2 regions of the Providencia hangzhouensis genome follow, and region 2 is predicted to be linked to the other one. Evidence: predicted binding sites of a transcription regulator. Region 2 holds the regulator's gene; the other holds the start of a gene.
What was found. Region 2 encodes PurR, which represses purine synthesis genes. Its sites were predicted from a motif close to CANGCAAACGTTTGCNTG; they were not measured.

Region 1 (16,111 bases), 1.5 Mb from region 2:
GGGTGTTGCAACACTATTAGCACGACATAAATTTGTACCTGCTGAACGCGAAGCAGGTAAAGCCTCTTTTGTTCTCGGTTTATGTTTTATTTCAGAAGGTGCAATCCCATTTGCCGCCAAAGACCCGATTCGTGTTCTTCCTACTTGCATTATTGGTGGCGCAATAACAGGGGCGCTATCCATGTACTTTGGTATTCAGCTAATGGCACCTCACGGTGGTTTATTTGTGCTGTTAATACCCGGAGCTATTAATCATGTATTGATGTATTTATTCGCGATAGTGGCTGGTACGGTGGTTTCAGGTGTGCTTTATGCCATTGTCAAAAAAACAACGCCCAAAGAGGCTCAACAAGAAATGGCGAGTATCGCTTAATCACACAACTTTAAGTTCCATTCCTAGTCCCTGTTGGTAGTCTTACTTCCCCCCTTAACTGGGGGGCTTTTATCTCTCCCCAAAACAAAAACGGTTAGATATCAATATCTAACCGCTTGAACACATGAAAATTTATTTTTAAATCAATCAGTACTCAAAATGATAACTTGGGGAGCATACAAAAGTATGTGACCCAAGTAGCCAAGTGATGGCAACACCGCCACAGCGCGAAATATGACGCGTATTATTTGCGACGCCACGTAGTGCCAGATGCACCATCTTCAAGCACTATCCCCATGGCAGTAAGTTCATCACGAGCCGCATCCGCTTGCGCCCAATCTTTATTCTTACGTGCATCTAGACGTTGTTGAATTAATGCCTCGATTTTTGCCACTTCCGCATCATCTTCAGTTTGTGCGCCGCCTTTTAAAAAGACTTCAGGGTCTTGTTCTAATAAACCCAGTACGCTTGCTAACTCACGCAATTGTGCAGCCATACCATTTGCTGCTGACATATCTTCTGATTTCAGGCGGTTAACTTCACGAACCATATCAAATAATACCGAATAGGCTTCAGGTGTATTAAAGTCATCATTCATCGCTTCAATGAAACGTGCTTTAAATTCATCACCACCAGCAGGAACTGCTGACTTATCTGTACCACGTAATGCAGTGTACATACGCTCAAGTGCTGAACGTGCCTGCTTCAAATTTTCTTCCGTGTAGTTTAATTGGCTGCGGTAATGGCCTGATAACAGGAAATAACGCACTGTTTCTGCGTCGTAATACTCAAGTACATCACGAATAGTGAAGAAGTTATTGAGAGATTTAGACATTTTCTCTCTGTCTACCATAACCATACCGGAGTGCATCCAGTAGTTCACGTAAGGGCCATCATGAGCACAGGTAGACTGAGCAATTTCATTTTCATGGTGTGGGAACATTAAATCAGAGCCGCCACCGTGAATATCAAAATGGTTGCCTAACGTTTTGCTGTTCATTGCCGAACATTCAATGTGCCAGCCTGGGCGGCCTAAACCCCATGGGGATTCCCAACTTGGTTCGCCTTCTTTAGACATTTTCCACAAGACGAAATCCATTGGATTACGTTTTACATCAGCGACCTCGACGCGAGCACCTGCTTGCAACTGCTCTAAATCTTGGCGAGATAACAGACCATAATTTGGGTCGGTTTTGACTTCAAACATCACATCGCCATTCGCAGCGACATAAGCATGACCACGCTCTATCAAGCTTTGGGTTAATTCAATAATTTCACCAATATGACGCGTTGCTCGTGGTTCGCTATCAGGGCGTAAAATATTTAAGGCATCGAAATCTTTGTGCATTTCAGCCAACATACGCGTTGTTAGCGCTTCGACGCTTTCATTATTTTCTGCTGCACGTTTGATGATTTTATCGTCAATATCGGTGACGTTGCGTACATAATTTAAGTCGTAACCCAAATAACGTAAATAGCGGCTAATTGCATCAAATGCCACAAATGTACGGCCGTGGCCGATATGACACAAGTCGTAGATAGTGATGCCACACACATACATCCCAATCTTCCCTGCGTGGATGGGCTTAAACTCTTCTTTTTGACGACTTAGTGTATTAAAAATTTGTAGCATCTGAACTTTTCCATTTATTTGAAAAATGATTATCGATTTCTACCGATAAAATATCATGTTATTGAACCCCGATCACCTTAAGAATGCAAGGGTTTACCCGCTTCCTTTTCAGTTTATTGATTAGGTTTAATACACATCTATTATGCTATAAACGGCCGACTAAGCTTCCTTCCGCTTCAAGTCAGGTTTTATCTGTGATATAAACGTGCTGATCTCAACGCTTTCGCAAGTTAGCGCACAAAAAACAATTATTCAGGATAGCTATTATGGTTACATTTCATACCAATCACGGTGACATTGTTATCAAAACGTTTGACGATAAAGCACCCGTTACAGTCGAAAACTTTTTAACTTACTGCCGTGAAGGTTTTTACAATAATACCATTTTCCATCGTGTTATTAATGGTTTCATGATCCAAGGCGGTGGTTTTGAGCCAGGAATGGAACAAAAAAACACTAAAGCGCCTATTAAAAACGAAGCAAACAACGGTTTAAAAAATACCCGTGGTACTTTGGCAATGGCTCGTACTAACGACCCTCATTCAGCAACAGCACAATTCTTTATCAACGTTGTTGACAACGACTTCTTGAACTTCCGTTCAGAGCGTCCAGATGGCTGGGGCTACTGTGTATTTGCTGAAGTCGTTGAAGGCATGGATGTTGTTGACAAAATCAAAGGTGTTTCAACTGGCCGCAGCGGGTTCCACCAAGACGTTCCACGCGAAGACGTCATCATTGAAAAAGTGACTGTCAGCGAGTAAACCTGAACGCATGTCCACTTACATCATTGCAGATTTGCATTTGAGTGAAGATGAACCGGCGATCACCGCCGGTTTTATTAATTTTATTCAACAGCAAGCCATCCATGCCGAAAGCCTATATATTCTCGGTGATTTTTTTAATTATTGGGTGGGCGATGATGATGACAATCCGCTACATCAACAAGTTGCCAACGAACTCAAACAACTCACTGACCATGGAATTCCCTGCTATTTCATTCATGGAAATCGGGATTTTTTAATTGGTCAACGCTATGCGAAACAGTGTGGCATGACCATTCTCCCGCAGGAAACATTGCTCGAACTTTACGGCAAGCGCATTTTAATTCTGCATGGTGATACATTATGTATTGACGATGCTGCCTATCAAAATTACCGTAAAAAAGTTCATACCCCTTGGGTTCAACGGCTGTTTTTGTTACTCCCTCTTTTTGTGCGTCGCCGTATCGCGCAAAAAATGCGCCAAAATAGCCAGTATGCAAGCAGCATGAAAGCCGAGTCGATTATGGACGTCAATTCACAAGCCGTTATTGATGCATTACAAAGGCACCAAGCGCAATGGATGATCCATGGTCATACTCACCGCCCTGCTATTCATGAAGTAAATATTGGAGGCAAGTTGCATTATCGGGGTGTATTAGGTGCTTGGCACTATGAAGGTTCCGCCTTTGTAATAAACGAGCAAGGTATTGAACTGATTTTCTTTCCTTTCGAGTAATTTTGCCTAACGAACCATTTTTAATATATCGCCACAACTGTTTGCTCACTTATTAATCACGCAAACGTTTTCCTTGCTGCTTTACCATGATATGATCGAGACAATTCAATTTCCCACCTCAGGGTGATGTTTTTTTCAATACAGGAAAGCACCAAATGACTGCCCAAGTTCCTGCTCAATCTGCGGCAAAAATTGCCATTGTTATGGGTTCGAAAAGTGATTGGACGACAATGCAGCACGCAGCTGATGTATTAACTGAACTCCAAATCCCTTTTCACGTCGAAATCGTCTCTGCACATCGCACCCCGGATAAATTATTTTCCTTTGCTGAAAATGCGAAAAAAAATGGGTTTGATGTGATTATTGCAGGTGCTGGTGGTGCTGCTCACTTACCAGGAATGATCGCCGCTAAAACATTAGTCCCTGTTTTTGGTGTTCCTGTACAAAGCGCTGCATTAAGTGGTGTTGACAGCCTATATTCTATCGTGCAAATGCCTAAAGGTATCCCTGTAGGCACACTAGCCATCGGCAAAGCAGGTGCAGCAAATGCAGCACTTTTAACCGCTCAAGTATTAGCAATAAGTGATACTGCTATTTTCAACCGCCTCTCAGCGTGGCGAGAAGCCCAAACCAATGATGTGCTAAACAACCCAGACCCGAGGGAAGCATAATGAAACCCGTTTGTGTGCTTGGTAATGGCCAACTCGGCCGCATGCTGCGTCAAGCGGGTGAGCCATTAGGCATTGCTGTTTTTCCTGTAGGGCTTGATGCAGAACCTGAAGCGGTTCCTTATCAGCAAAGCGTCATCACCGCTGAAATTGAACGTTGGCCAGAAACCCCGCTAACAAAAGAATTAGCTCGCCATAATGCCTTTATTAACCGTGATATTTTTCCACGTTTAGCTGATAGGTTTCCACAAAAAAGCTTATTTGATAGCTTACAACTTTCTACTGCACCTTGGGCATTATTAGAATCCCCTGAACAATGGCCTGAGCTGTTTGCCACACTCGGTGAGTTTCTCATTGTAAAACGCAGAACTGGTGGCTATGACGGGCGAGGTCAATGGCGTGTTCGCCCTGGTGATGAAAAAGACCTGCCTGCTGAAATTTATGGTGAATGCATCGTTGAACAAGGTATCCCTTTTGACGCGGAAGTGTCTGTCATTGGTGCCCGAAATGCAGCGGGGGAATCCGTTTTTTACCCGATCACCCATAATTTACACCAAGAAGGCATTTTGCGTACCAGTGTGGCCTTCCCTAAGTCAACTAATCCGCAGCAAGAACAAGCTCAAGCCATGCTCAGCGCAGTGATGGATGAACTTGGTTATATCGGTGTGATGGCAATGGAATGCTTTGTCGTGGGCAATAACTTGCTGATTAACGAAATTGCGCCTCGAGTACATAATAGCGGCCATTGGACACAAAATGGCGCATCCATTAGCCAGTTTGAGTTACATCTACGTGCTATTTTAAACCTGCCAATGCCATCTCCAGAGGTATATAGCCCTGCCGTGATGGTCAATTTAATCGGCACTGATGTAAATATAGACTGGCTGAGCTTACCCCTCGTTCACCTTCACTGGTATGAAAAAGAGGTACGCCCTGCCCGAAAAGTAGGTCATTTAAACCTTTCCCATCGTGACTGCCACCAATTATCTGCCACACTGGCGGCTTTGATCCCACTTCTGCCAAATGAGTACAAAAGTGGCATTGAGTGGGCAAATGCAAAATTAGACTGGTACTCTCATCAATAAATAGGGAAAATAGCCCGATTCGATGCCCGAAACTATTTTCGGGCATTATGCTATTTTCGCCGTTATCCAGAAAACAAATATCCTGATTTAAGGTGTGCGGCATTACTGGAGTCAATATGTCCTCGCAGACTTTTAGTCCGTTTTATCAGTGGTGCATTCTTATTCTGTTAGGGCTGGTTTATTTTTTAGCCACCGCGACAACCTTTACCTCTCTTGGCGTGGTTTTACCTGAGATGATTAGTGAGCTCAAATGGAGCTGGAGTGAGGCTGGTTTTGGTTTTACGCTACTGGGTTTAACTTGCGGGCTAGCGAGTTTTCTCCCGTCTCTGTTAATCCGCAAAGTGGGTGTACGAGCCACTTTATTGCTAGGCACCAGTGTCTTTGTTGCTGGCTTTTATAGCCTTTATTCCACACAAGCCATCAGCACCTATTTTTTAGGTACTGCATTGATTGGTATTGGTTTCACCTTACTCGCCACGGTTCCGGGGACTTATGTACTTTCGCGGCTATTTGAAAAACAATCCCTTGCCTTTGGGTTATATTTCACCATCGGGGGCTTGGGGGGTGTTGCAGGCCCTTGGATTTACTTTTACGCATCAAACCAATTAGGCTCATGGCGTATGCATTGGGTTCTATGTGCCGTTTATCTTAGCATTGTCACGTTAATCACGATTTTTATGCTGCGAGAAGGTAAAAAAGAGCAAGAGCACGCAAAAAAGGTAATGCAAAAACAAGTTAGTGACGCAAGTAAACCTATTTATCGCACTGCAGAAGTATGGACGGTCGGCAGAGCACTACGTACATGGCAGTTCTACTTGATTGCTGCGACTTATACCTCGTTTTTATGGTGTGGTATCACCGTTAACAGTTTTGCTGTCGCCCATATTGAAGAGCGCGGCTTTGGCATGACAGTGGCGGTTTCATTATTAAGCACAATGGCATTTGTGAATGCATTCTCAAGGTTTATTGGTGGAGCCGCAGGCGAATGGTTAGAACCGAAGAAACTATTAATCGGTAGCCTAATTATCATGGTATTAGGTGTCATTTTCCTCAGTATTGCCACCTCATGGCTTTGGCTTATTTTATTTGTGTTATGCGTTGGTATTGGCTACGGCATGACCTTTTTGGCATCCAGTGTTTTACTGTCAAATTATTTCGGCCGAGGCCCATACTTAGAACTATTCTCTGTCGTAAATTTAATTTCAACGGTTGCCTGCTTAGCGCCTTTTATTGCGGGTGCAATAAAAGATTTCACAGGAAGTTTCACCCCTGCTTTTTTGGTTATCGCGGCTCCCGTTGTGGTTATTTTATTCCTTACTTTGATGATGAAGCCCCCTGCTCTCAATCACAAATAAAAAATCCCGAGTGATTAGCTCGGGAAAATTAAAACCAAAGGGAAAACAAGCTTAAGACCAGATATTGGATCAAAACATACTGCTTATTTGCGCCACCGAAAAAATTAAATGGTGGCGCAAAATCAATTACGGTTTTAACAACTCAGGGACGTTTAATAAGATAAACTCATTATCATCCGCTTTATTTGGCTCACGGCTAGATGAAAACGGATAGTTATTGTCATTACCAACAATAATGTGTTCACTATCAACCACATCCACGTTTTCAATAGTGAAGAATGGGAAAGTAAACACTCCGTCATTAAGCGGTTTTCTTGCCATATTGTTCGGGTCTTTGATATTCATTAAATCAATATAAGCCTGCTTATCTACTGGTTTGCCTATATTGTTATCTGAAAATTCAATACGATAAACACGCTTGAATTTAGCTAAATTACTAAAGCAATTTTCAGTATTACTGCTTCCCGCCGTGCAGGCTTTATCTGCTGTACCTTCACCATTATCACGCTCAATGATTAGGCCGTGGGTATCATCGATTAAGTTAAAGTCACCAATGGCATTCTGATTGTCTTCAAAGACATACAACCAGCTTCTGCCTGTCCAATTTTGTTTTTTCACATCAAACTCAAGAATACGTGCTGCGCGTTTGCCATCAACATGTTCATAATCTTGTTTGTCATCAAGCCAAATCGCCCCTTCTAGCATTGGGTAGAGCTTAGAACCGTCTGGCGATGACGCCATACCCTCAAAACCTTTTGAACGGTTGACTTGGAAATTCACTTTATCTGCGGGTTTACCCGGTGTTGTGATTTGGTAGTGATCAGGAGAAACGACTTTCTTTCCATCTACTTGTGTCTCAAATAAAGCTAATACTTTGCCATCCAAATCCATTTTGATTAGGTAAGGGCCGAACTCATCGCCAACCCATAGAGCACCACCCACAAATTGAAAACTTTCAGGGTCAAAATCACTGCCTGTTAAATAGCGTTCTTTTGTGCTCTCATTCGTAATATGAAAAGGGATAATTTTATCGGGGTCATGGAAGAAAACCGTTTTTAATGGCGTTGTATTACCTGATTGAAAATCAATATCATATTGAGTGACATACAACATCGAATCAGGAGAATTGGCTTTGTTGCCGAATCCATTATCAGTTAAAACCCAGTAAGTGCCATCCGCCATACGTTTAATACCCGAGTGCCCTTGACGTGGCTGGCCTTTGATTGGAATATGCATTCCTGTTGGGCGATCTGCGGATTTACCTTCCACTTTCCCCAAACTATCAACACGAACGCCAGTGGTAAATTTACCGCTCACTTGCATGTCTGAAGGTGCACCTTCGGGGGAAGAAACCGTTGAATTAACAGGAAGAATGGAGTGACCCGCTAACGTTGCTGGCACTTCTTGTTGTGCAAACCCGGTGATGCTAAATGAAATTAAACCAGCCAATAAAGATAACGAGCCCAGTTTACGTTTAATCGAATGGTTATTCTGCATTGTTATGTTTCCATTTTAAGGCTATCAATAATTGATGGCGGAATCATAACGTCGATGAATGAAGCTTTTATGAAGGATTGGAGACAGTTATTTTACTGAAAAACAGGTTGTTTTTATAATGTTCAAAAATAGTGGTATTAAGGTGTTTCCCTAATACCACCATGTTCTAAATAACTCGAGTTGCATGTAGATCAACCTATCTGAGCGCAGTCAATGCCCATGCAACTCGAAGTATGACGAGTATTTAACTATTAGGTAAACGACGGTGCTGACTACCTGTCCCTAATAAACGTAGTCCTAACCAACTACCACAAATAGACAATAGAATTGCCGCGCACAAAGGCAATAATACCCACATACGCCATTCTGGCTGCCAAGGGAAGTCAAACACTTTACTTTGCAACAACCATAATGCAATTTCTGCCCCAAATGCCGCCGCAAGCCCTGCCATTAAGCCAAGTAATGCAAATTCGCTCCATAATGTTCTACGCATTAACTTTTTGCTGGCGCCTAACGTTCGGTATACCACAAGCTCCCGCTCTCGCTGGCTCATTCCCACTTGAATTTGTGCCAACAGCAGTAACAAGCCACAGAAAATAACCAATACCACCATCACTTCTAAGGCTTGGCTCACTTGCTGAAGAATTTGCTGAATTTGGGTGATAATTGCACCAGTATCGAGCACATTAATGGTTGGATAATGGCGGCTAAGTTGCGTTAATAGCTGCCCATCGCCTTCATAGTGGAAACTGCTCAGCCAAGTAGCTGGCATTTGAGAAAGACTTTCTTCAGAGAAAATAAAATAGAAGTTCGGTCGCAGGCTTTCCCAATCAACCGTACGAATACTACTGACTGTTGCACTAAAGACCTGAGCCCCTGCGTTAAATGTAAGTTTATCGCCTAATTTCAACCCGAGTTCTTTAACGACCGTTTGTTCAATTGAGACTTCTCCCGCTTTCGGTGGCCATGTCCCTTCATCAACCACATTGGCTGGCGCTAAATCAGATTGCCAAGTTAAGCTCAATTCACGTCGTACCGTATTATTATTTGGATCACGTTGATCCGCCCACTCAATCGCTGACTGGTCATTAATATCGGTTAAACGCGCTAACACCACAGGGTTGAACTCTGTGGGTTTCACGTCAAACTCAGCTAATAGCTTGGTAACAGGCTCAAGCTGTGACTGGTTCATATTAATCAAGAAATAATTCGGGCTATCTGCGGGTAATTGCTGCTGCCAACGGTCAAGCAAATCACCACGCACTAAAATCAGCAGCGCCAACAACATAAATGACAATGAAAAAGCACTCATTTGCGTGATGGTTTGCAACGGCTGGCGCAATAGACGGCTAACAGATAAACGCAAGCTTAATTGACGGAACTTAATATGGCGTAGCCCCCATAAGCCTACCCAACCAATCAGCGCAAGTAGAACGGCAACCACGACAATACCCGCCAAAATTGACCACAGCAGAGGGTTAACGCCAGCAAACACAAATAAGCCGCCAACCACAATTAAAATAACAATCGGCAGATAGTAATATAGCGGCCAAACGGGTGATTTGGCATCTTCACGTAATACTCTAGAAGGCTGAGTTGCCATCAGTTGGTAATAGGGACGGCTGCCAACAATAATCGCAATAATAAATAATGTACCAATCGCCCAAACCCAAGGCATCAAACTCGCAGGCGGCAATTCCTTCGGCAACATAGCCCCTAAGATTTGCATTAAAATGCCTTCAAAAGCCAAACCTAATAATGAGCCGAGTAAAGCCGCGGCAATTAAAATGACTAACCACTGCCCAATAATCCATTGACGCAACGCGCTACGCCCTGCGCCTAGGGTTTTTAATACCGCAATTAATTGATGGCGGCTACGACAATAATGCGTCATTGAAACCACGACCGCAGCAATGGCTAGCAGCAGGGTTAATAAAACTGACAACAATAAAAACTGTTGGGCACGTTGGAAGGTTTTCCCCACTGCACCGTTATTTTCGCTTAACGTAAACCAACGCTGATCATTTCGTAGGTCTTGCTCATATTTTTGTTGAAATGCATCAATAAGTTGGCGATCGCCGGCAAACATGTCGCGATAAGTTAACCGGCTGCCCAATTGAATTGCCCCTGTTAATGGTGCATCTTCAATTGCTATCAATACTCTTGGAGCAATCTGGAACGGGTTAAAACCACTGTCGGGCTCCTGAATTAATTTACCCGAGACTTTTAGTGTCGCATCTCCAATATCAATATTATCCCCTACATTGAGGTTCAATAATTCTAATAACCGCGGAGCGACTAATATCTCCCCTTTTGTCGGGGTTAACCCAGCAGGTTCAGTGATAAGCTCACCATATAATGGATATGCCTTATCCGCTGCTTTCACTAACACCAGTTGTGGCCGAGCGTCTTCATCTTCCGTCGCATAAGCCATAGTAGAAAATGATATTTGTTGGCTTAACGTTAAACCCTCTTTTTGGGCCTCTTGTAACCATGCAGGGTCGCTTGGATGAGAAGATCGTAACACTAAGTCACCCGCTAATAGCTCACGGCTTTGGTAACTCATGCTATTTTCAATACGATCGCTAATTCGCCCTAAAGCCAGTACACAAGCAACAGCAAGGGTGAGTGCAAGCCAAACAATCAGTAACGAGGGGGTTTTCCATTCACGCCAAAACCAACGCCAAATCATGCTTCTTCCCTCAACTGCCCATCGACCAAGCGCAAACGGCGTTGGCAGCGCGCAGCCAGCTCGTTATCGTGAGTCACTAAAATAAGGGTCGTCCCATGCTGTTTATTCATATCAAACAGTAAATCTGCAATTTTATCCCCTGTGTGGCGATCGAGATTTCCCGTTGGTTCATCAGCAAATAAAATCTGTGGGCGGCCATTAAAGGCACGAGCAAGTGCAACACGCTGTTGCTCACCCCCTGACAACTGTGGTGGCATATGTTTTAGGCGATCTTTTAAGCCTAAATCCGTCAGTAAACTCGCCGCGTGTTGATAACTTTCAGACTCAGATTCGCCACGTAACAAAGAAGGAAGTTGTACATTTTCAATGGCATTTAAGGTTGGGATCAACATAAAGGATTGGAACACAAAACCGACACTTTGTGCCCGTAAGCGTGCCCGCTGCTCTTCGTCCATTTTAGTGAGGTCTTGACCTAATAAATTAACCGTTCCACTGGAACCGTCATCCAACCCCGCAATAATCCCTAGCAAGGTTGATTTCCCCGAACCTGACTCCCCAATTAAAGCAATTGTTTGCCCGGACTCGACAATTAGCTCAACACCTTGCAATATAGTCAGTTCATGTTCACCTTGACCAACACGTTTAATGAGATGATGAACTTCAAGAATATTATTCGCCGACATATATTGGTATTTCTCCTGTTACTGACTGCAAGTGGGCACGCACTTGCGTCAACTAAGCTATTAATCTTAGGTGATAGCCTAAGTGCAGGCTACCGTTTACCGGCTGAGCAGGCTTGGGCCTCCTTGCTTGCCGAACGTTGGCAGAAACTTTCCCCACCCGTTGCTATTGTTAACGGTAGTATTAGTGGGAATACCTCTGCACAGGGGTTAGAACGCCTTTCCGTTTTACTCGAACAAAACAAACCTAACTGGGTATTGATCGAATTAGGTGCAAATGATGGCTTACAAGGTCTCCCAGTTGAACAACTCGAAGCTAATTTACAGCAAATTATCGATCAAATCGTGCAATCCGGTGCGAAACCGCTCTTAATGCAAATTCGCATTCCACCTAACTATGGAAAACGTTATACGACAAGTTTCGAAAAAGTCTATCCGAAATTGGCGCAAAGTAATCAAATCCCATTACTGCCGTTTTATATGGAAACCGTGATAACTAAGCCTGAATGGATACAACAAGATGGTATTCACCCTACCGTTGAAGCCCAGCCATCCATTGCTGATTTTATGGAAAAACAGCTTTTCGAACATATTTTACCGTCTAGCAAATAAAACAGACGTTAAACAAGGGTACTAAAACGCTCTTTTATACCCGAAATAGATTCAGTTGCATGAAACCAAGGTAAAGTTATGCAAACATCGGCACGAAACAAAAAATCAGTCCTGGTCACAGGAGCATCAAGCGGTATTGGCTTTTGTGCTGCACAGACACTTCGGCAGCGTGGCTACCATGTTATTGTTGCCTGCCGTAAAGAAAGCGATATTTTACGCCTAAAAGAGCTAGGTTATGACACTGTCTCCCTTGACCTCGATAATAAGGATAGCATAGAAACCGCGGCTCAAACGGTGTTAACACTCTGTAATCACCGCCTTTTCGGATTATTCAACAACGCTGGTTTTGGGGTGTATGGCCCATTAAATAGCGTCAGCCGCGAACAACTTGAAGCCCAGTTTTCCACTAACTTTTTTGGTGTTCATCAGTTAACTTTTTTGCTATTACCTGCAATGCTAGCGCACCATGAAGGGCGAATTATCCAGACTAGTTCAGTGATGGGCGTTATTTCAACTCCCGGACGTGGCGCTTATGCTGCCAGCAAATACGCATTGGAAGCCTGGTCCGATGCACTACGCTTAGAATTGGCAGGAACAGGGGTGAAAGTGAGTTTGATTGAACCGGGCCCGATTCATACGGCTTTTACTCAAAATGTTGAACAAACACAAAAAGATAAACCCGTTAAAAACCCAGGTATTGCTTCACGTTTCACCTTAACACCAGAACATGTGGTAGAAAAACTGATCCATGCGTTAGAAAGCCCGCGCCCTAAAGTTCGCTATTCTGTCACGTTATTAACCGTCGCAGTGCGTATCTTAAAACGTATTTTACCTGACAAAATAATGGATAAAATACTGGCAAATCAGGGGAAAAAAGCTTGAAAAAAGCAAAATCAGCCCCACTTTATTACTATTGCTCACAAATTCTATTGATAACAAATTCAAAAGAGACTTCTTATGTTTGCTAACGCTCAGATAATTGATATTAACGAAACCAACCTACACCAAGTCATTGAACAATCAATGAACTTACCTGTCATGTTTTACTTTTGGTCACCGCGTAGCCCTCATTGCCAAGATTTCGGTACCATGTTGGAAAAAATTGCCAACGACTACGCAGGGTCATTTATTTTAGCTAAAGTTAATTGTGATGAAGAACAAATGATCGCAAGCCAGTTTGGCTTAAAAGCGATCCCTACTGTGTATGTATTACAAAATGGCCGCCCTGTTGATGGCTTTGAAGGACCACAACCAGAAGAGGTGGTGTTGGAAATTTTATCTCGTGTGCTGCCAAGCCCAGAAGAAATGAAAGCAGCACAAGCTGCTGAATTAATTGCAGAAGGTAAAACACAAGAAGCGCTGCCATTGTTAAAAGAAGCCCATCAGTTGAACCCCAAAAATAGCGACATCACGTTATTATTGGCAGAAACACAAATCGGTTTAAATCTCGTTGATGACGCACAAGCTACTTTAGAAGCTGTCCCATTACAGGATAAAGACAGTCGTTACCAAGGTTTAATCGCACAAATTGAATTATTGAAGCAAGCTGCGGACACCCCTGAAATTCAGCAATTACAAGATGAATTCAATCAAGATCCACAAAATACAACGTTAGCGGTTCAATTAGCCCTAAAACTGCATGAGGTGAACCGCAACGAAGAAGCGCTGGAAATGTTATTCGGCTTTTTACGTACCGACTTGGGTGCGGGTGACGGCGCAGTAAGAAAAACCATGATGGATATTATGTCGGCAATGGGAACCGGTGATGCAATTGCCAGTAAATACCGTCGCCAAGTATATTCATTACTTTACTAATTAAGGGTTAAATATGGACTTGTTCGCCTTTGGTGCAATACCGATTATCATTTTTGTCGCTGTCGTTATTGTTTTTACCTGTGTTAAAACAGTACCGCAAGGCTTCCAATGGACGGTTGAGCGCTTCGGCCGCTATACCCGTACGCTACAACCGGGCTTGCATATTATTGTACCATTTATGGACAAAATTGGCCGTCGCATCAATATGATGGAACAAGTCCTTGATATCCCATCTCAAGAAGTTATTTCTCGCGATAATGCCAACGTCACTATTGATGCCGTCTGCTTTATCCAAGTCGTTGACCCAGTACGTGCAGCCTATGAGGTTAGCAACCTTGAGCTTTCGGTACTGAATTTAACCATGACGAATATTCGTACCGTATTAGGCTCCATGGAACTAGACGAAATGTTGTCACAACGTGATTCCATTAATAGCCGCTTGCTGCACGTGGTGGATGAAGCAACCAACCCTTGGGGTGTCAAAATTACCCGTATCGAAATTCGTGACGTGAAGCCACCAAAAGAATTGATTAGTGCGATGAATGCGCAGATGAAGGCTGAACGTACTAAACGTGCCGATATTCTTGAGGCCGAGGGGATCCGACAAGCGGCAATTTTAAAAGCTGAAGGTGAAAAACAGTCACAAATTCTCAAAGCCGAAGGGGAACGCCAGTCGGCATTTTTACAAGCCGAAGCGCGTGAAAGAGCCGCGGAAGCGGAAGCAAAAGCGACACAAATGGTATCTGAAGCTATTGCCGCTGGTGATATGCAGGCTATTAATTACTTTGTGGCGCAAAAATACACCGATGCACTGACCAGTATTGGTTCTGCCGAAAACAGCAAAGTCATCATGATGCCATTAGAAGCCAGTAATTTAATGGGCGCAATTGGTGGGATTACTGAGCTAATCGGAGAAAGCAAGAAAACCAGTGCCATGAAAAAGCAGGTAAAAGAATGATAGAGCTTATCAGTGCTCAACCCGCATGGTTTTGGCTGTGCCTTGGTGGGCTATTGCTGATTGGTGAACTTCTTGGTACCGCAGGCTATCTTTTATGGTCGGGTATTGCTGCGGTGCTTGTTGGGGTTATCGCTTGGGCACTGCCATTTATCGGTTGGGAGTGGCAAGGGATTTTATTTGCCATTTTTACCGTTGTCTCTGCTGTGTTATGGCGCAACTGGTTGAGGAATAGGCAAAAAAATAAGGCAGATAACGTCAACCAAATTAGCCATCAACTCATCGGTGTTAAAAGCCGTTTGTTGTCAGATACTGAAGAAGGTTTTAGCCGTGTACGCCTTGCGGATGGCAGTTGGCGTGTCTATAGCGACACGCCATTAAGTGCCAATACAGAAGTGGTGGTCATCGCAGTAGACGGCATCACCTTGCAGGTTAAGCCTTCGCATGATGACAGCACCCACGCGCCAAGTGGTCAATAATTGGGCAATCCGCACCATCATCCCCAGGGCATACGTCCACGAGCTCTTGTAATGTATCTCGAATAGCAGACAATTTAACGATTGTCTGCTCTATTTCATTTATCTTCGCTATCGTTGTCGTTTTTACATCCGCACTATGTCTGGTTGGATTACGAAATAAACCTAACAGTTCGCCACATTCATCCAAGGTAAAACCCACATCTTTTGCCTGTTTGAGCAATACGAGTTCGTTTAAATGACGCTCCTGATAATAACGGTAGCTATTTTCCCCTCTTTCAGGCGGTGTAATTAGCCCTTTGTCTTCATAAAAACGAATAGCTTTTGCAGTTAGGCCCGTTTTTTTGGCAATTTCACTAATATTCATAATTCCTCTTGACCTTAACCTTGCTGGAAGGTGTAACCTTTGTTCATTGTCGAATTATAGACCTAATTGTAGATAAAGTTATAGACCCAATACATCAAACGGGTTTTGGAGGCTGCAAAATGAGTAACATGATTATTTTAAAATTACAGGGGCTAAGCTGCATGCACTGTGTCGGCTCAGTCACTAAAGCGCTCGAAGGGCGCGGTGATGTCACTAACTTAAAAGTCACTATCGATTATGCCGTGATGGAAAGTGATGCCAATGTGGCTGATTTAATTAAAACCATCGTTGACGCAGGTTATGAAGCTGAAGTGGCTACAGCCCCAGATATCGAATTACAACTTTCTGGCCTCAATTGTATGAAATGTGCGGGTAAAACACAAAAAGCACTCGAAGAGGTTGACGG
Region 2 (16,111 bases):
GTTTTGTAAGATATCGACATATGCAAAACGCTCACCACAAGAAGACAGAGCTTGTACTGCTTGAGCAGAAAAACCACAGCTCGGAAGTTTAGGAGAGCCTTTCATATATAATAAAATTGGGTTTTCTTTAATTTGGCGCTCAATTCTTTCAATAGTTGTCATTTTTTAACTTCCTTAAAACAAAGATGCAGGTTTTGCAGTCAGCCGGTAACTGGGAGTCTACCGCAACTTAACAGAATACATTGACTGATATAATAGGAAACTGAATTGTTTCATACAATATGCCAGTTTTATAGGGGCATTACTATAGCATTCCAAAAAACAAAAAGGCACCTTTTCTATCTTCTCTCTACTTAAGTCAAACAAGTAGCTATTTCTAGATAAAAACCGAAACTTAATATCTTTAGATTTTTCGATTACAATATCTATATGATTTTTATGTGTAATACCTCTATTTATTTGTTAACATCTTAGTAACACTATTACCTTTATCTTTGTATGGTTTATCGTGTTATCATTAATGTATTAAGTATCATATCGCCAATAGGCGAAACTGTAATGATAAGCTGTCACATATTATTTCGCTCATTTTAAGAGCAAACACCCTAAGTATATTGATATAAAAGCAATCAAGGAGTACGCAATGTCATTTGAACTACCCGCTTTACCGTATGCAAAAGATGCTTTAGAACCTTATATCTCTGCTGAAACCTTAGAATATCACTATGGTAAGCACCACAACACTTACGTTGTTAACTTGAACAACCTCATCAAAGGCACTAACTTTGAAGGAAAATCTTTAGAAGAAATCATTAAAACTTCTGAAGCAGGCGTTTTTAACAACGCGGCACAAGTTTGGAATCACACTTTCTATTGGAATTGCTTAGCACCAAACGCTGGTGGCGAGCCAACAGGTAAAGTCGCTGAAGCTATCAATAAGGCATTCGGTTCTTTTGCTGAATTTAAAGCTCAATTTACTGATGCAGCAACCAAAAACTTCGGTGCGGGCTGGACTTGGTTAGTGAAAAAAGCGGATGGTAACCTTGCTATTGTAAATACATCCAATGCTGCAACACCTATTTCTGGTGATGATAAGCCTGTGTTAACTGTCGATATTTGGGAACATGCTTATTATATCGATTACCGTAACGCTCGCCCTAAATATTTAGAAAATTTCTGGGCGCTAGTTAACTGGAAATTTGTGGAAGAAAATTTAGCATAACAATTTCTGCTTATTGCTAGGTATAGATACAATAAGGGCGAGATATTCTCGCCCTTATTAAATTCACCCTATTCGAGGCTGAAATAAAATCAGAAAATATGTGCAGCAAGAAATATAATCAATGCTAATGAGCCCAACGCAGCAAGCAAACCATATTTAACATCTGTATCCATGAGTTCCTCTCATCCAAACGTAGTTAAACAACTAAATAACCATACAAAAATCAATGTTATTCAGTATACATATCTAAAAAAGTAAAACTAGTGTCTATATCACATGTTATAACATCAATTATTTCTTTCGTTTTTGCGCTAGATCAGACAAAATCGACAACAAATCGCTAAATTATTGCCAGCAAAGGATCAATGCATCAATATGCAGGTAATTTTTTAACAAGAATTCTTATAGAGACCGGTTATTGGTCAGGAGTTTTTTTCCCCCATGGCAACGATTAAAGATGTGGCGAAACGCGCTGGCGTATCTACCACAACCGTATCCCATGTTATTAATAAAACGCGCTTTGTAGCTGATGACACTAAAGCTGCGGTTTGGGCTGCAATTAAAGAGCTCAATTATTCGCCAAGTGCGGTTGCCCGTAGTCTAAAAGTTAACAACACAAAGTCGATTGGGTTGTTGGCAACCTCATGTGAAGCTCCTTACTTCGCAGAGGTAATTGAATCAGTTGAAAATAGCTGTTATGAAAAAGGTTATACGCTAATCCTTTGTAATTCTCATAATAATTTGGGAAAACAAAAAGCGTATTTGCAGATGCTGGCACAAAAGCGTGTTGATGGTTTACTCGTAATGTGCTCCGAATATCCTGCCCCCTTAATCAGTATGCTGGAAGATTACCGCAATATCCCAATGGTAGTGATGGACTGGGGAACTTCCCGTGGCGATTTTACCGATAGTATTATTGATAACTCATTCCACGGTGGCTATCTTGCAGGACGTTATTTGATTGATAGAGGGCATCGTGACATCGGAGCCATCCCTGGTTCTCTTGAAAGAAATACGGGTATTGGTCGATTAACTGGCTTTAAAAAGGCGATGGAAGAGGCCAAAATCACCATAAAAGATGAATGGATTGTTCAAGGGGACTTCGAGCCAGAATCTGGCTATAAGGCAATGATGCAAATTTTAAGCCATAAGCAACGCCCTACTGCCGTTTTCTGTGGCGGTGATATTATGGCAATGGGGGCAATTTGCGCCGCTGATGAGATGGGATTGCGTGTCCCACAAGACATTTCAATCATTGGCTATGATAACGTGCGAAATGCGCGCTATTTTACCCCGGCATTGACCACAATTCACCAACCAAAAGAGCGTTTAGGCCAAATGGCTTTCACAATGCTGCTCGATCGTATTGTAAATAAGCGCGAAGATGCTCAAACAATTGAAGTCCACCCTCGCCTTGTAGAACGCCGTTCCGTTGCTGACGGCCCATTTATCGATTATCGTCGATAATACGCATAATTAGTTTGAAAGCCACTCGGCATTGAGCGTTTCGTTATCGCCAAGGTAATCCAATAACCAATTCAACGCTGGTGATGTATTATTTTCCACCCAAGTTAGACAACAAGGACTGGGTGGAAATGGCTGTGCTAATGCTAGTTCAACTAATAAGCCTTTTTCGCAAAACGAAGCCGCACGATGCTCTGGCACCATTCCGACACACAACCCGTTAACCAAACAAGCTAGACCATTTTCCCAAGAAGGTACGACAAGACGACGTTGATTATCAAGAGCCCATGTATCACGTTTTGGTAGATTACGAGAAGTGTCTTCGAGACATAAACTTGGAAACTCGCGCATTTGGTCGTCTGTTAGCTTGCCGCTTATATTCGCTAATGGGTGTTTAGGGCTCGCCACACACCTCCATGACATAAAACCCATATCACGGAAACTATATCTTTCACCAATCGGTGAGGCTCGAGTAGCTCCAATAGCAACATCTACACGCCCATCAGCAAGTGCATCCCAAACACCATTAAATACTTCAGGATGAATGAAAAGTTCAATATCTGGAAAGTGACGATAAAAATCCAGTATCAATTGCTCTGCTCTCTGTGGTTTTACAATGCAATCAACAGCAATACTAAATTGCCCCCGCCAACCATTAGCAACCTGCTGGCATTGATGCCTTGTATCTGTCATTTTTTTGATAACAGAACGACTTTCCTTAATAAATATCGTTCCAGCTTCTGTAAGAACAACATCGCGATGTCGACGCTCAAATAGGGGAACCGCAAGCCATTCTTCAACTTGCTTGACGGTATAACTGATTGCAGAAGGTACACGGTGTAACTCTTCAGCAGCACCACTAAAGCTCCCAGTTCGGGCAACAGCATCAATCACTTCGAGTGCATGCGCAGACCACATAACCTCTCCTTTCAAAAATTTTGATAGCAAGATCCAAATATTACCGTTTCACAACCTAAAAAAATAGCCTATACAATGGCATCATCATTAACATTTTTTTTAAATATCAGATAAGTAATAATTATGTCGAATACTGTGAAAAAAAATTCCCCTGGATTTATGGTTTACCTTGCAGGACTTAGCATGCTGGGGTTTTTAGCTATTGATATGTATTTACCTGCATTCGGTGCTATGCAAGACACCCTGCATACATCAGAAGGCGCTATCAGTGCTTCTCTCAGTATATTTTTAGCCGGTTTTGCCTTCGCTCAATTGTTATGGGGGCCATTGTCAGACAAACTTGGCCGTAAGCCTGTGCTCATTGTGGGCTTAACTATTTTCATTATCAGTAGCTTAGCTATTTATTGGGTGGAAACCGCAACACAGTTATTAACACTACGATTTTTACAGGCTGTTGGTGTCTGCTCCGCTGCAGTTTTATGGCAAGCTCTTGTTATCGACCGCTATGATGAAGCAAATACCCAAAAAGTTTTTGCTTCTATTATGCCGTTAGTTGCGCTATCCCCTGCTTTAGCACCATTATTAGGAGCATGGGTACTAGAACACCAAACATGGGAAGCAATTTTCCTGATCCTAATGGCTGTGGGTATATTACTTTTATTGCCAACACTCTTTTTGAAAAATGTTTCAGTTAAAACAATAATTGATGACAGCCAACCACAAGCTAAGATTTCTTTCTCAAACTTACTCAGTTCGCCAGTTTTCAGCGGTAATGTGCTCGTTTACGCTTCATGCAGTGCGGGTTTTTTCGCTTGGCTAACCGGCTCGCCTTTTATCTTACGTAATATGGGTTTCAACCCTGCGGATATCGGTTTGAGTTATATTCCACAAACTTTAGCCTTTATTGTTGGTGGGTATGGCTGCCGTATTTTATTAGCAAAAGTCCGAGCAGAAACAATATTTCCATTGTTACTTGTTGGTTATGCGGTAAGCATGTCTATTTTATTCATCATGGCTATTTATACCACACCATCATTAACTATGATCTTGATCCCATTCTGCTTTATGGCAGCTATGAACGGAGCCTCTTACCCAATTGCAGTATCCAAAGCACTAAATGCATTTCCTAGCGCCAGTGGTAAAGCTGCCGCATTACAAAATGCCTTACAACTAGGTTTATGTTTTTTAGCCAGTCTACTTGTTTCTGCTCTTACTTTCGACCCATTGTTAGCAACAACTGGGGTGATGGCAGTAACGATCATTCCAATGGCCATTGGCTACTTTATGCAACGCTGTGCAAGCAAAAATAACCAAACTATTAAGCAGGTTGATTGCCAAACGAATTCATAAAGTATAGCTTACCGACTCAATCATGCCGAATCTTATCGGCATGATTTTTATTTTAGCAAATTCATAAAAATTTCCTTCAGTGTATAGCACTAGTGACCATACAGTAATATATGTTCAGTATTTTGCTATATAACCAATAGCCGATTATTCTTGGCTGGTAAAACCTTACCTTTCTCATCAATTTTCTTAATTCAAAGCGGATTTCACTAAAAATTAAAGTTTTAATTTTGTCATCTACTAAGATATAGATATTTCATGGTTAATTTTCTTGTTAAAAAACGTTATCATTGCGACATTAAATAATGAGTGCTCAAGAATGATGTTAAAACAGTACTATCCACCAGATGAATTAAAATCCTTTGTTAGTTCTATTTTGATAATCAAAGAGTTTACAGAAGCAATTAAAATTTTCCCTGGAACAGGTGCTGAAATCTGGGTTTCATCAGATGCATTTCGCATGACAACTGATAACGATTCAATAACAGACCCTTACCAGCTGATTATTCCTAGGGTTAATACATTTACTGCTAGCCCTAATCATTCAAAAGTAATGGTATTACGTATTCGTCATGATGCCTTACGTTTTCTACTGCCTCAAAGAACATTAAACTATACTGACACCCCAATCGCACTAAATGAGATATGGAAAGACCGCTGGTTTGAAGCTTTAGCTAATTCTTCATTTAAAGAGTTGTTAGATTGCTTTAATAGGACTAAAGCTAAGAAAAAGCCTCACTTCATTGATGAAGTTTTAGAATTACTGTATCGAAATCCAACAAAAAAAATCACAGAAATTGCTGAAGAGACAGGATTACACGTCCGAGTCATTCAAAAAGAGTTTTTGAAAGAATACGGCATTACACCAAAAAGGTACCAGATCAATTGCCGCTTAGAACATGTTTTAAAAAGTATGGTAGTAGAACAAGACACCTACCGTTGGTTTGAAACAGGGTATTATGATCAATCCCACTTTTACCGTGATTTTAAAAGATACTTTACTATGACGCCGTCGGCATTTTTAAAATCGAGTTATTCGCTTTTTTACAATACAAAAACTAAGTACCCATTAAGATAGTTCTTAATACATAAGGAGAACGGAATGAGTATTGTTGTGTATGCCCAAATTACAACAGAAAGGACAGATGGGTATTTAACGAAAGAAATCGTTCGCGACTTAGCAAAACTGAGCCGCCGAGAGAAAGGATGCATTCAATATGATCTTATGGCTAAAGAAAATGGTTATATTGTTTTTGAGGAATGGGAAGACACTCAAGCATTAGAGATGCATAAAAATAGTCCGCATTTCAGGCGATTAGTTGAAGCAATTGAACGTGATAACGCCAGCTTCTCTGTCAACTTCAGTGAAAAATGATCTATTAATATTGAAAACCGGAACTAGTCATATTTTTTGATAATGTTAATTTTCATTATTTAATAGAACTTCATGACAGACATTCAATAAACAAAGACTAACCATATTTTATTTAGGCTATAGCATAAATCATTATAGCTATAGCCTACTTGGCTGTTTCTTCTGCTATTTTTCTTTAAAGTAAATAACGCGGTTATCACCTTTTACGTCTGTTTACTCTGTTTTCGCTATGTCCGCCATCTCTTCTGCTTGCTGTAGTAATTTTTCTTGTTCTTTTTGATTTAAAACACGCTCAACGGTATCAACAATAGCCTGAGTTTGAGGGTCTATCTCAATATTTATTTTATCACCCAACCGTTTTTTACCTAATGTTGTTCTCTCTAATGTTTCAGGGATGAGATGTACGCAGAACCGATTGTTGATTACATCTCCGACCGTTAAACTGATACCGTCAATCGCGACAAAGCCTTTATGCAAAATATATTTCATCAAAGATTTATCACGAATTGATAACCAAATCTGGTGGTTATCTTCAGATGTGAAGATCTTACTAATTTCAGCTGTTGTCATAATATGACCTGAAACAACATGGCCACCGATTTCGTCACCATATTTTGCAGCCCGTTCGATATTAACAACATCACCTTCTTGTAATTCCCCCAAGTTAGTTAATCTCAGGGTTTCTTTAATTAGATCAAAACTAACTCTTTCACCATCAATCTTTGTTACCGTCAAACAACAACCATTATGTGCAACGGAAGCCCCTGTTTCTAAACCTATAAGTAATTCTGGGGTAAATTTCATTACATGAGTTCGAAAGTTGGCCCTTTCTGTAATTTCAACAATAGGAGCAGTCGCTTGAACAATGCCTGTAAACATAATGATTCTCAGTGTAGTGGATTAATAGGCTCAGTTTACATCAGAATTGTTAGAGATCTATCCTATTTGAGTGATAAACAAAACGATAATAAACCTAGTATGTAACAATATATTAGGTTCTAAAATGCTCTTTTATAGTTTGTTACCATATCATTATTGGAATCCATTTAGAAACGGGATAGAATAAGCGGTTTTTAGCGATCGATGTGTTTTTAGTAACTCATTTATTTTTCTAGTTTTTTCTCTTACTTGCTTTTATTACAAAGGTGTATGCGTGCAGAAATATTTTACAGAAGCGCGTAGCTTGTTGGCACTTGGTATTCCTATCGTTTTAGCTCAATTTTCACAAACTGCAATGGGGTTTGTGGATACGGTTATGGCTGGAAGTGTTAGTGAAATTGAGATGTCCGCAGTTGCAGTTGGGTTTTCCATCTGGCTGCCAGCTATTCTTTTTGGCCAAGGAATTTTGATGGCATTAACCCCAATCGTTGCACAAATGAATGGGTCAGGCCGTCGCAACCTAATAGGCGACCAAATTCAACAAGGTCTATGGTTAGCGCTACTTTTAGCCTTAGGCATTATGTGCCTTCTTTATAACAGTCAGCTTATTATTAGCAATATGCCCCATATTGATAAAGAATTGGCAGATAAATCTGTCCGTTTTTTACATGCCATTATGTGGGGAGCACCAGGCTACTTATTTTACCAAGTATATCGTAGCCAATGTGAAGGGCTTTCAAAAACCAAGCCGGGGATGGTGATTGGTTTTCTTGGCCTAATGATTAATATTCCTATTAACTATATCTTTATTTATGGTCACTTTGGTGCACCTGCTTTAGGTGGTGTGGGTTGTGGTGTCGCCACTGCATCAGTGTATTGGGCTATGTGTCTGATGATGAGATGGTATGTGAAACGTGCTACTGCGCAGCGTGATATTCGCCCTACACTCTCTTTCACATCGCCAAATCCATTAATCTTAAAGCGAATTATCGTGTTAGGTACGCCTATTGGTCTGGCACTTTTCTTTGAAGTCACTTTATTTGCTGTCGTTGCACTGCTAGTCGCCCCATTAGGTGTTGTTGCAGTAGCTGGTCACCAAGTTGCGTTGAATTTCAGTTCTGTGATGTTTATGTTCCCATTATCATTAGGAATAGCAGCAACCATTCGCGTAGGTTATAACTTAGGACAGAAATCGACTGAAGCTGCTAAAGTTTCATCTTATACTGGTATTACTGTTGGCTTAATGGTCGCTTGTTTTACTGCAGTTCTCACCGCCGTTTTCCGTGAGCCGATTGCAATGATGTATAACAAAAACCCAGAGGTAGTTGTTTTAGCAAGCAGCTTAATGTTATACGCCGCTATTTATCAGCTGTCAGATTCTGTGCAAGTTATAGGTGCCGGAATTTTACGTGGTTATAAAGATACTCGTTCCATTTTCTTTATTACCTTCACCGCATATTGGTTACTTGGCTTGCCTTCTGGTTATATTTTAGCGTTAACTGATTTTATCGCACCGGCTATGGGGCCTAAAGGCTTCTGGATTGGCTTTATTATTGGTTTAAGTGCCGCTGCAATAGGAATGGCAACACGAATTATATGGATCCATAAGCAAACAGAGGATGTTGTCTTACTTCGCTCAGCTCGCTAATTGACGGTTTTTTAAGCTTTTTATTATGGGAGAAGATGTATTTCGCACCAGATAGTTTTAAATACGAACAAACTATCGCGAAAATACATTTTCCCCTTGCCAGATGAACTTCATAACGTTAATATTCATCCCCGTTGTCACCTAGATATCTTTTAGATGCGTCCGTAGCTCAGTTGGTTAGAGCACCACCTTGACATGGTGGGGGTCGGTAGTTCGAGTCTACTCGGACGCACCATTTCTAGTGAACACAATGTTAATTTTCAGCGCGTCCGTAGCTCAGTTGGTTAGAGCACCACCTTGACATGGTGGGGGTCGGTAGTTCGAGTCTACTCGGACGCACCATTTCAAATTAACACAATCAAATTTTCCAGTGCGTCCGTAGCTCAGTTGGTTAGAGCACCACCTTGACATGGTGGGGGTCGGTAGTTCGAGTCTACTCGGACGCACCATTTTATTTATCTCCCTGCTACCTAAAATTTCTCTTGATTGTCTATTATTATTCCCTTAATTTGTTGCGCAACAATTAACTTCCTTAATTTTAAATGAATTTTTGATCTGAATGGTCTCTTCTTTCAATTTCGTAAAATTTGATTTGTCTCACAGTTTTTTGTTGTCTATAATACTCACGCTGGCTGAAAGGTTTCACCAGTAGTAAATCAATACGTTAGCTTTAATTGAATTTGTCATCTACACTATAATAAGAAACAAAATGTGACAAATTTAAGTGTAATAATGCATTAAACACCAGACTGTCGCCTATTCTTATAAATGAGTTGCGCAACAAAATTTACCATGCGTACGATTTATAAAATGTACTAAGCATCGGCGACAATACCGATTTCCTTTATAACATTAGATAGACTGCCATGAAAAAAACCAAAATTGTTTGTACTATCGGTCCAAAAACCGAATCAGAAGAAAAACTGACTCAACTTCTTGATGCTGGCATGAATGTCATGCGCCTCAACTTTTCTCACGGTGACTATGAAGAACATGGTCAACGAATCAAAAACCTTCGTTCTGTTTGTGCCAAAACCGGCAAACAAGCAGCTATTCTGTTAGATACCAAAGGCCCTGAAATTCGCACCATGAAATTGGAAGGTGGTAACGATGTTTCACTCGTTGCGGGTCAAACTTTTACATTTACTACCGATACCTCTGTTGTAGGCAATAAAGATAAAGTTGCCGTGACCTACGCAGGCTTAACTTCAGATTTAAAAGTTGGCAATACCGTATTAGTTGATGATGGCTTAATTGGCATGAAAGTGACTAATGTCACTGCAACTGAAGTCGTTTGTGAAGTTTTAAATAACGGTGACCTCGGAGAGAAAAAAGGGGTTAACCTGCCAGGCGTTTCTATTGGCTTACCTGCATTAGCAGAGAAAGATAAAGAAGATTTAGTTTTTGGTTGCCAACAAGGTGTTGATTTTGTTGCTGCTTCATTTATTCGTAAACGCTCAGATGTCGAAGAAATTCGAGCTCACCTGAAAAAACATGGTGGTGAGAACATCCAAATCATTTCTAAAATTGAAAACCAAGAAGGTTTGAATAATTTTGATGAGATTTTAGAAGCCTCTGACGGCATCATGGTTGCTCGCGGTGACTTAGGGGTCGAAATCCCGGTTGAAGAAGTTATTTTCGCCCAAAAAATGATGATTGAAAAATGTGTTGCTGCGCGTAAAGTCGTGATTACTGCTACACAAATGTTAGATTCAATGATCAAAAACCCACGTCCTACTCGTGCAGAAGCGGGTGACGTAGCCAATGCTATTTTGGATGGTACTGATGCAGTTATGCTTTCAGGTGAAAGTGCGAAAGGTAAATACCCTGTAGAAGCCGTAACTATTATGGCGACTATCTGTGAGCGTACTGACCGCATCATGCAAACTCGTATCGATAATCAAAAACCAAGCCAACGCTTACGTGTCACTGAGGCTGTATGTCGTGGTGCAGTGGAAATGTCTGAAAAATTAGATGTTCCACTAATCGTTGTAGCAACCTACGGCGGTAAGTCTGCTAAGTCTGTTCGTAAATATTTCCCTACTGCACCAATCCTCGCGTTAACGACTAATGAAGAAACTGCACGTCAGTTATTGTTAGTAAAAGGTGTGATCCCAATGATAGTTGGCGGATTTACATCTACAGATGACTTTTATCGTGAAGGTAAACGCGCAGCTCTAGAAAGTGGATTAGCGGCTCCTGGTGATGCTGTTGTGATGGTTTCCGGTGCGTTAGTACAAAGCGGTACAACCAATACCTCTTCAGTTCACGTGCTGTAATTAAATTTTATTTGTCTTTTAAAAGGCCGATAGAGATCACTTCAAGATCACTTCATCTATCGGCTTTTTAATTTAAATTTAACATATAGTGCTGCCCTGATGTAACTATTCATTTATTTCATTTTCTCTAGTAAATATCTTATTGCTATTTAAGCGTAATATCATAAAACGCACTCAAATTGGTCAAATAACAACCTTCATTGATCTTAATTTAAATTTTTCTTCTTTTTCCTAGTACTAAATATAAAGTATTTCTAGCAAAACTTTATATTTAGTACTAGCATAAGACATAGTAAGTGCCATACCCTAATTTTCATTAGGTTGTTTTAAAGGGATATAGCAAGCTGTAAATAACAGTCTTAGCTCTATTGTTTGGTGACTTGCTTTTTATATTTTCAAGATAAATCAATCTAGAGGGTAAAATAATGATTCGTACTAAAATTGTACTGGGCTCTATCGTATTAGCTTCAGCATTACTAGCGGGTTGTTCTAACAGCACTGAAGTGCAAAAACTCTCTTCAGACGTACAAACTCTGAATGGTAAAGTTGATCAACTGAGCAACGACGTTCAGTCTCTGCGTTCTGACGTACAGACAGCTCAAGAAGAAGCAGCACGTGCTAACCAACGTTTAGACAACCAAGTTCGTACTTACAAAAAATAAGTTAGATTTGGTCGTTGTCTAGTTGAAACGGTGCTTCTTTGAAGCTAATAGTATTTATGAGGGCCTATGAAAATAGGCCCTTATTATTTGGAGTAGTTATTCAACTACAGAGGAAGAGCGATATTTAGTAGGAAGCACTGCGCTGACTTTATGGTCATAGATAGGCTGTGGCTGTGAAATAGTAAAAGGTTCAATAGGCACTAACCCTTCGTGCTGCGTTTCAGAGTCTGAAGAACTATTACCCTGATCATTATTCACACGCACAGGCATCCCAGAACGCCTTGCTAGCTCTTTTTCTACTAAAGCCTTATCAACCCCTTCATTTTCCAGAAAACGCTTGAAATCGTCAGTCAGTTTGATTGGCATTGTTTGTGGGTCATCATTACTTGTCCGAGATAATGGCTGATGCACCTCAATGTAATAACTGCCATCAGTTTCTTTGGAGTATTTTACAGGCTGATCAATAACTTGGACACGAGTTCCTTTTGGTACTGTCTTGAATAACGCTTCAATATCATCAGGACGTAAACGAATACAACCGGAGCTCACCCGCATACCAATACCAAAATCTGCATTAGTACCGTGGATCAGATATTCACCACGCCCATATGCTAGTCGTAATGCATACAAGCCCATTGGGTTTTCAGGACCTGCTGGAACGACAGCAGGAAGCGTTATACCTTCTTTAGCATAATTTTTACGGATGTTCGCCGTTGGCGTCCATGTTGGATCTTTAATTGATTGGCTTACTGAAGTTACCATTTCAGGTGTATCACGACCTAATTGGCCAATACCTATAGGGTAAACAATCACTTCTTCGCTGTTCGCCGGATAATAATATAAACGCAGCTCCGCTAAGTTAATCACAATTCCGGTTCTTGGCGTTGACGGTAACAACATTTGTGCTGGAATGATAAGCTCTTTTCCAGCTTCAGGAAGATACGGGTCCGTTCCAGGGTTTGCTTCAAGCATGCCTAGTAGCCCAATTTGGTGCTCACTGGCAATGGCTTCCAGTGGACGCCCGTCATTGGGTACGATATACGTGTAATTTTCCCCGATAAGTCGAGTGTTACTGTCAGGTAATGGATATTCTTTTGCTTGAGCTGGAGCCAATAAGGCGCTCATGACAAACAAACTTGCCACCGTCAAAACTCTTTTCATACCTACTCCAAGGAAAATAATGTTCTTACAATAATTCAATGATTATTGTTCATAATAGCAACTATCTCTCATATCTTTAATACTAAATAAATATTTTTATTAAGTATTAATATGGAAGTAGTCTTTTTATGATAACTAAATACGATGACTTTAATGAATTGCTCGGATAAAGAATAATACCCAAGAAGTAAAATATAAGAGAGGGAGCATAACGCTCCCTCGGTAAGATTATACTAATTGTGCCGCTCGCGATAAAATTGTGCGGATCATCGCATTCAAACCTTGGGTACGTGAAGGTGTTAAATGCTGCTCTAATGCTAATTGTTCAAAAAATGACTTCACATCGAGTGCTAATATTTGTTGCGCTGTTTTACCTTGAAAAAGAATAATAACAATGGCAACTAGCCCTTTAACGATGGCTGCATCGCTGTCACCTGCAAACGTAATTGTACCGTCCGCTTGTTTTTGCATATCAATCCACACTTGGCTTTGGCATCCAGCGATTAAATTATTATCGCTTCTTTGTGCCTCAGAGAGTTCAGGTAAACGCCCCCCTAGCTCTATCATATAGAGGTAACGCTCCTCCCAGTCCTGACAGCGAGAGAAATTACGTAATAACTTACTTTCATCGGGTAATGCGGGCATGCTCAGTTCCTTTACCATCTGTTTCTTATGTGCTTAGCCTAACAATTTTTTGATGCGCTGTAACGCATTGCATAAAGAATCGATTTCTTCTTTAGTGGTGTATATCCCTACAGAAGCGCGGCACATAGCGGGAACTTGGTAATGTTCCATTAATGGTAAAGCACAATGATGCCCAGTACGGATTGCAATGCCATACCTGTCAAGGAAAGACCCAACATCATAAGCATGGTGCTTGCCTAAATTGAAAGCCAGAACACCTTCCCGTTGGTCATTGCCATATAATATAACTGAAGGTATTTCTTGCAATTTCTTAGAAGCATAAGCCATCACTTCAGCTTCATGAGCAAACACATCAGATAAATTTAGTGCATTTAAATAATCAAATGCCGCCCCTAAACCAATAATTGCGCTTACATTAGGTGTTCCCGCTTCAAAGCGCCAAGGTGCGTCAGCAAAAGTGATCCCTTTGGTCAGGCTGACTTGGCGGATCATCGCCCCACCACCTTCCCATGGTGGCATCATATCCAAAATAGCTTTTTTACCATAAAGGATACCAATACCCGTCGGGCCATATAGCTTGTGACCTGAAAACACATAGAAATCACAGTCTAAAGCTTGTACATCAACCTGCTGATGCATTGCACCTTGCGCACCATCAACCAATACCGTGATTTCACCGCCTTTTGAGGCAGCAATTGCTCGTGCTTGCTTGATTATCTCCTGTACGGGATTAACTGTTCCCAATACATTAGAGATATGTGTAAAGCTCAATAATCGCGTGCGTGAATCAATGACATCATTTAATACCTCTAACTGTAGCCTACCATCATCAGAAATTGGGATAACTCGGATTTCAAAACCAATTTCTTCAGCTAACATATACCAAGGTACAATATTCGCATGATGTTCCATTTCAGTGATGACAATATTGTCCCCTTCATGGAAATACTTTCGACCAAAACTATTTGCTACTAGGTTAATACCTTCCGTTGTGCCTTTAACAAACACAATTTCTTCATTTGAAGCTGCGTGAATGAAAGCGGCCGCTTTTTGACGAACCTCTTCCATCATTGTCGTGGCATTTGCACTGAGAGTATGTATACCGCGGTGAACCGCGGCATATTGATGCAGCGTAAATTCACTCTCTTTTTCAATGACTTGCAAAGGCTTTTGTGCACTTGCTGCACTATCCAAATAGACTAATGGATGATTATTGACAGACTGAGATAAGGCAGGGAAATCCTGCCTGACTGAAGCGACATTGAATAGCATGGGGATTAAACCTCCGCTAAGCGCTGGCGGATGTTTGCCATCACAGCGTGTTTTAACTCTTCCGATTCAATAGATTCTGTAAGTTCTGCAGCAAATGCGATGATAATCATATGTTTTGCTGCTTTACCCTCAATGCCTCTTGAACGCAGATAAAACAGTTGTTCGTCATCAATACGACCGACCGTTGCACCGTGACCACACTTTACGTCGTCCGCATAAATCTCAAGCTGAGGTTTAGTATCAATTTCAGCTTTTTCACCTAACAACAACGTATTGTTAGTCATCTGACCATCTGTTTTTAATGCATTCGGCGCTACTTTAATCATGCCATTAAAGACAGCTTTACTGCTATCCATCGCAATGACTTTATGTAGTTGGCGGCTATTACAGTAACCCTTATTGTGCTCCAAATACGTACGAGTATCTGCAATTTCATTGCCTTTAGGCAGCAATAAACTGTTAAGTTCAAATTCTGTATTTTCACCATCAAGGCGAGCACTGGTATGGTTTCGCGTTAATAATGCGCCAAGTAAAAAGCTCGTACTTTTCACCCGACTATCGCGCCCAATAACAATATCATTGTGAGCAAAATGCTGAGCCTGACCATTTTCAATATTTAACTTAAAGTGACTAAAATCTGCATTATCACCGACTTCAACCGTTAAACGGCTGCCCGTCATGTGCATTTGGTCATTCAAACTGACATAATGCTCAATCACTTGAGCTTTGCTGTTCGCATCTAACGTTAAATGGTAGCGATACTGGCTAATATTCGTAGCTTGTTTATCGCTGCTACCCGTTGAAATATTCAGCAGATACAATGGTTTCTCTGCTATTTTATTTGCAGCAAGATGAACAACTAACGGTTGTACCGCCAAGCTTTCTGTTAAATGCAAGAAAATCTCGCTATTTACAGGCGAAGGAAGCAAGTCTTGGTTATCAAGCAAAGACACTTGGAATGGCCCCATATCAATGGAGCTTAGTGCTGAACTATAGCGCCCATCAATTAAAACAAGGCGATAGGCGTCAATCGGCAGAGCCAATGCTTCACAGTCTTTTGCTTCAACATCGCTATCACTAAAACGATACTGAGCCTCAAGTACCGTATTTAGTGGTGTATAGTGCCAATCTTCATGGCGAAACGCAGGCAAGCCAACTTGTTTTGCCATTTCCCAATGCGTTTTAGCATGTTGAGAATTCACACCGTGTCGTTGCTCAAACAATTCAGAAAAACGTGAC

Region 1: a site for PurR is predicted at 3,561-3,578, ahead of purE (5-(carboxyamino)imidazole ribonucleotide mutase). Genes of this name have one in related genera too.

Annotation. Positions count from the first base shown of each region.
Region 1 covers NZ_CP135052.1:1,233,809-1,249,919, reverse strand. Annotated here, with positions in the region: gene fruA (PTS fructose transporter subunit IIBC) at 1-373, shown strand, start outside; gene cysS (cysteine--tRNA ligase) at 618-2,006, opposite strand; gene ppiB (peptidylprolyl isomerase B) at 2,273-2,767, shown strand; gene lpxH (UDP-2,3-diacylglucosamine diphosphatase) at 2,778-3,503, shown strand; gene purE (5-(carboxyamino)imidazole ribonucleotide mutase) at 3,659-4,174, shown strand; gene purK (5-(carboxyamino)imidazole ribonucleotide synthase) at 4,174-5,256, shown strand; gene PZ638_RS05355 (MFS transporter) at 5,373-6,611, shown strand; gene PZ638_RS05350 (esterase-like activity of phytase family protein) at 6,738-8,108, opposite strand; gene ybbP (putative ABC transporter permease subunit YbbP) at 8,353-10,800, opposite strand; gene ybbA (putative ABC transporter ATP-binding protein YbbA) at 10,797-11,483, opposite strand; gene tesA (multifunctional acyl-CoA thioesterase I/protease I/lysophospholipase L1) at 11,451-12,092, shown strand; gene PZ638_RS05330 (SDR family oxidoreductase) at 12,171-12,974, shown strand; gene PZ638_RS05325 (co-chaperone YbbN) at 13,050-13,907, shown strand; gene PZ638_RS05320 (SPFH domain-containing protein) at 13,921-14,865, shown strand; gene PZ638_RS05315 (NfeD family protein) at 14,862-15,341, shown strand; gene cueR (Cu(I)-responsive transcriptional regulator) at 15,295-15,705, opposite strand; gene copA (copper-exporting P-type ATPase CopA) at 15,825-16,111, shown strand, end outside.
Region 2 covers NZ_CP135052.1:2,712,981-2,729,091, forward strand. Annotated here, with positions in the region: gene PZ638_RS12250 (Grx4 family monothiol glutaredoxin) at 1-162, opposite strand, end outside; gene sodB (superoxide dismutase [Fe]) at 644-1,222, shown strand; gene purR (HTH-type transcriptional repressor PurR) at 1,664-2,689, shown strand; gene punR (DNA-binding transcriptional activator PunR) at 2,699-3,604, opposite strand; gene punC (purine nucleoside transporter PunC) at 3,728-4,954, shown strand; gene PZ638_RS12275 (helix-turn-helix transcriptional regulator) at 5,271-6,029, shown strand; gene PZ638_RS12280 (putative quinol monooxygenase) at 6,054-6,326, shown strand; gene PZ638_RS12285 (riboflavin synthase) at 6,540-7,205, opposite strand; gene PZ638_RS12290 (MATE family efflux transporter) at 7,480-8,853, shown strand; tRNA gene PZ638_RS12295 (tRNA-Val) at 9,012-9,088, shown strand; tRNA gene PZ638_RS12300 (tRNA-Val) at 9,119-9,195, shown strand; tRNA gene PZ638_RS12305 (tRNA-Val) at 9,226-9,302, shown strand; gene pykF (pyruvate kinase PykF) at 9,720-11,132, shown strand; gene PZ638_RS12315 (major outer membrane lipoprotein) at 11,558-11,794, shown strand; gene PZ638_RS12320 (L,D-transpeptidase family protein) at 11,891-12,955, opposite strand; gene sufE (cysteine desulfuration protein SufE) at 13,184-13,600, opposite strand; gene sufS (cysteine desulfurase SufS) at 13,634-14,872, opposite strand; gene sufD (Fe-S cluster assembly protein SufD) at 14,878-16,111, opposite strand, start outside.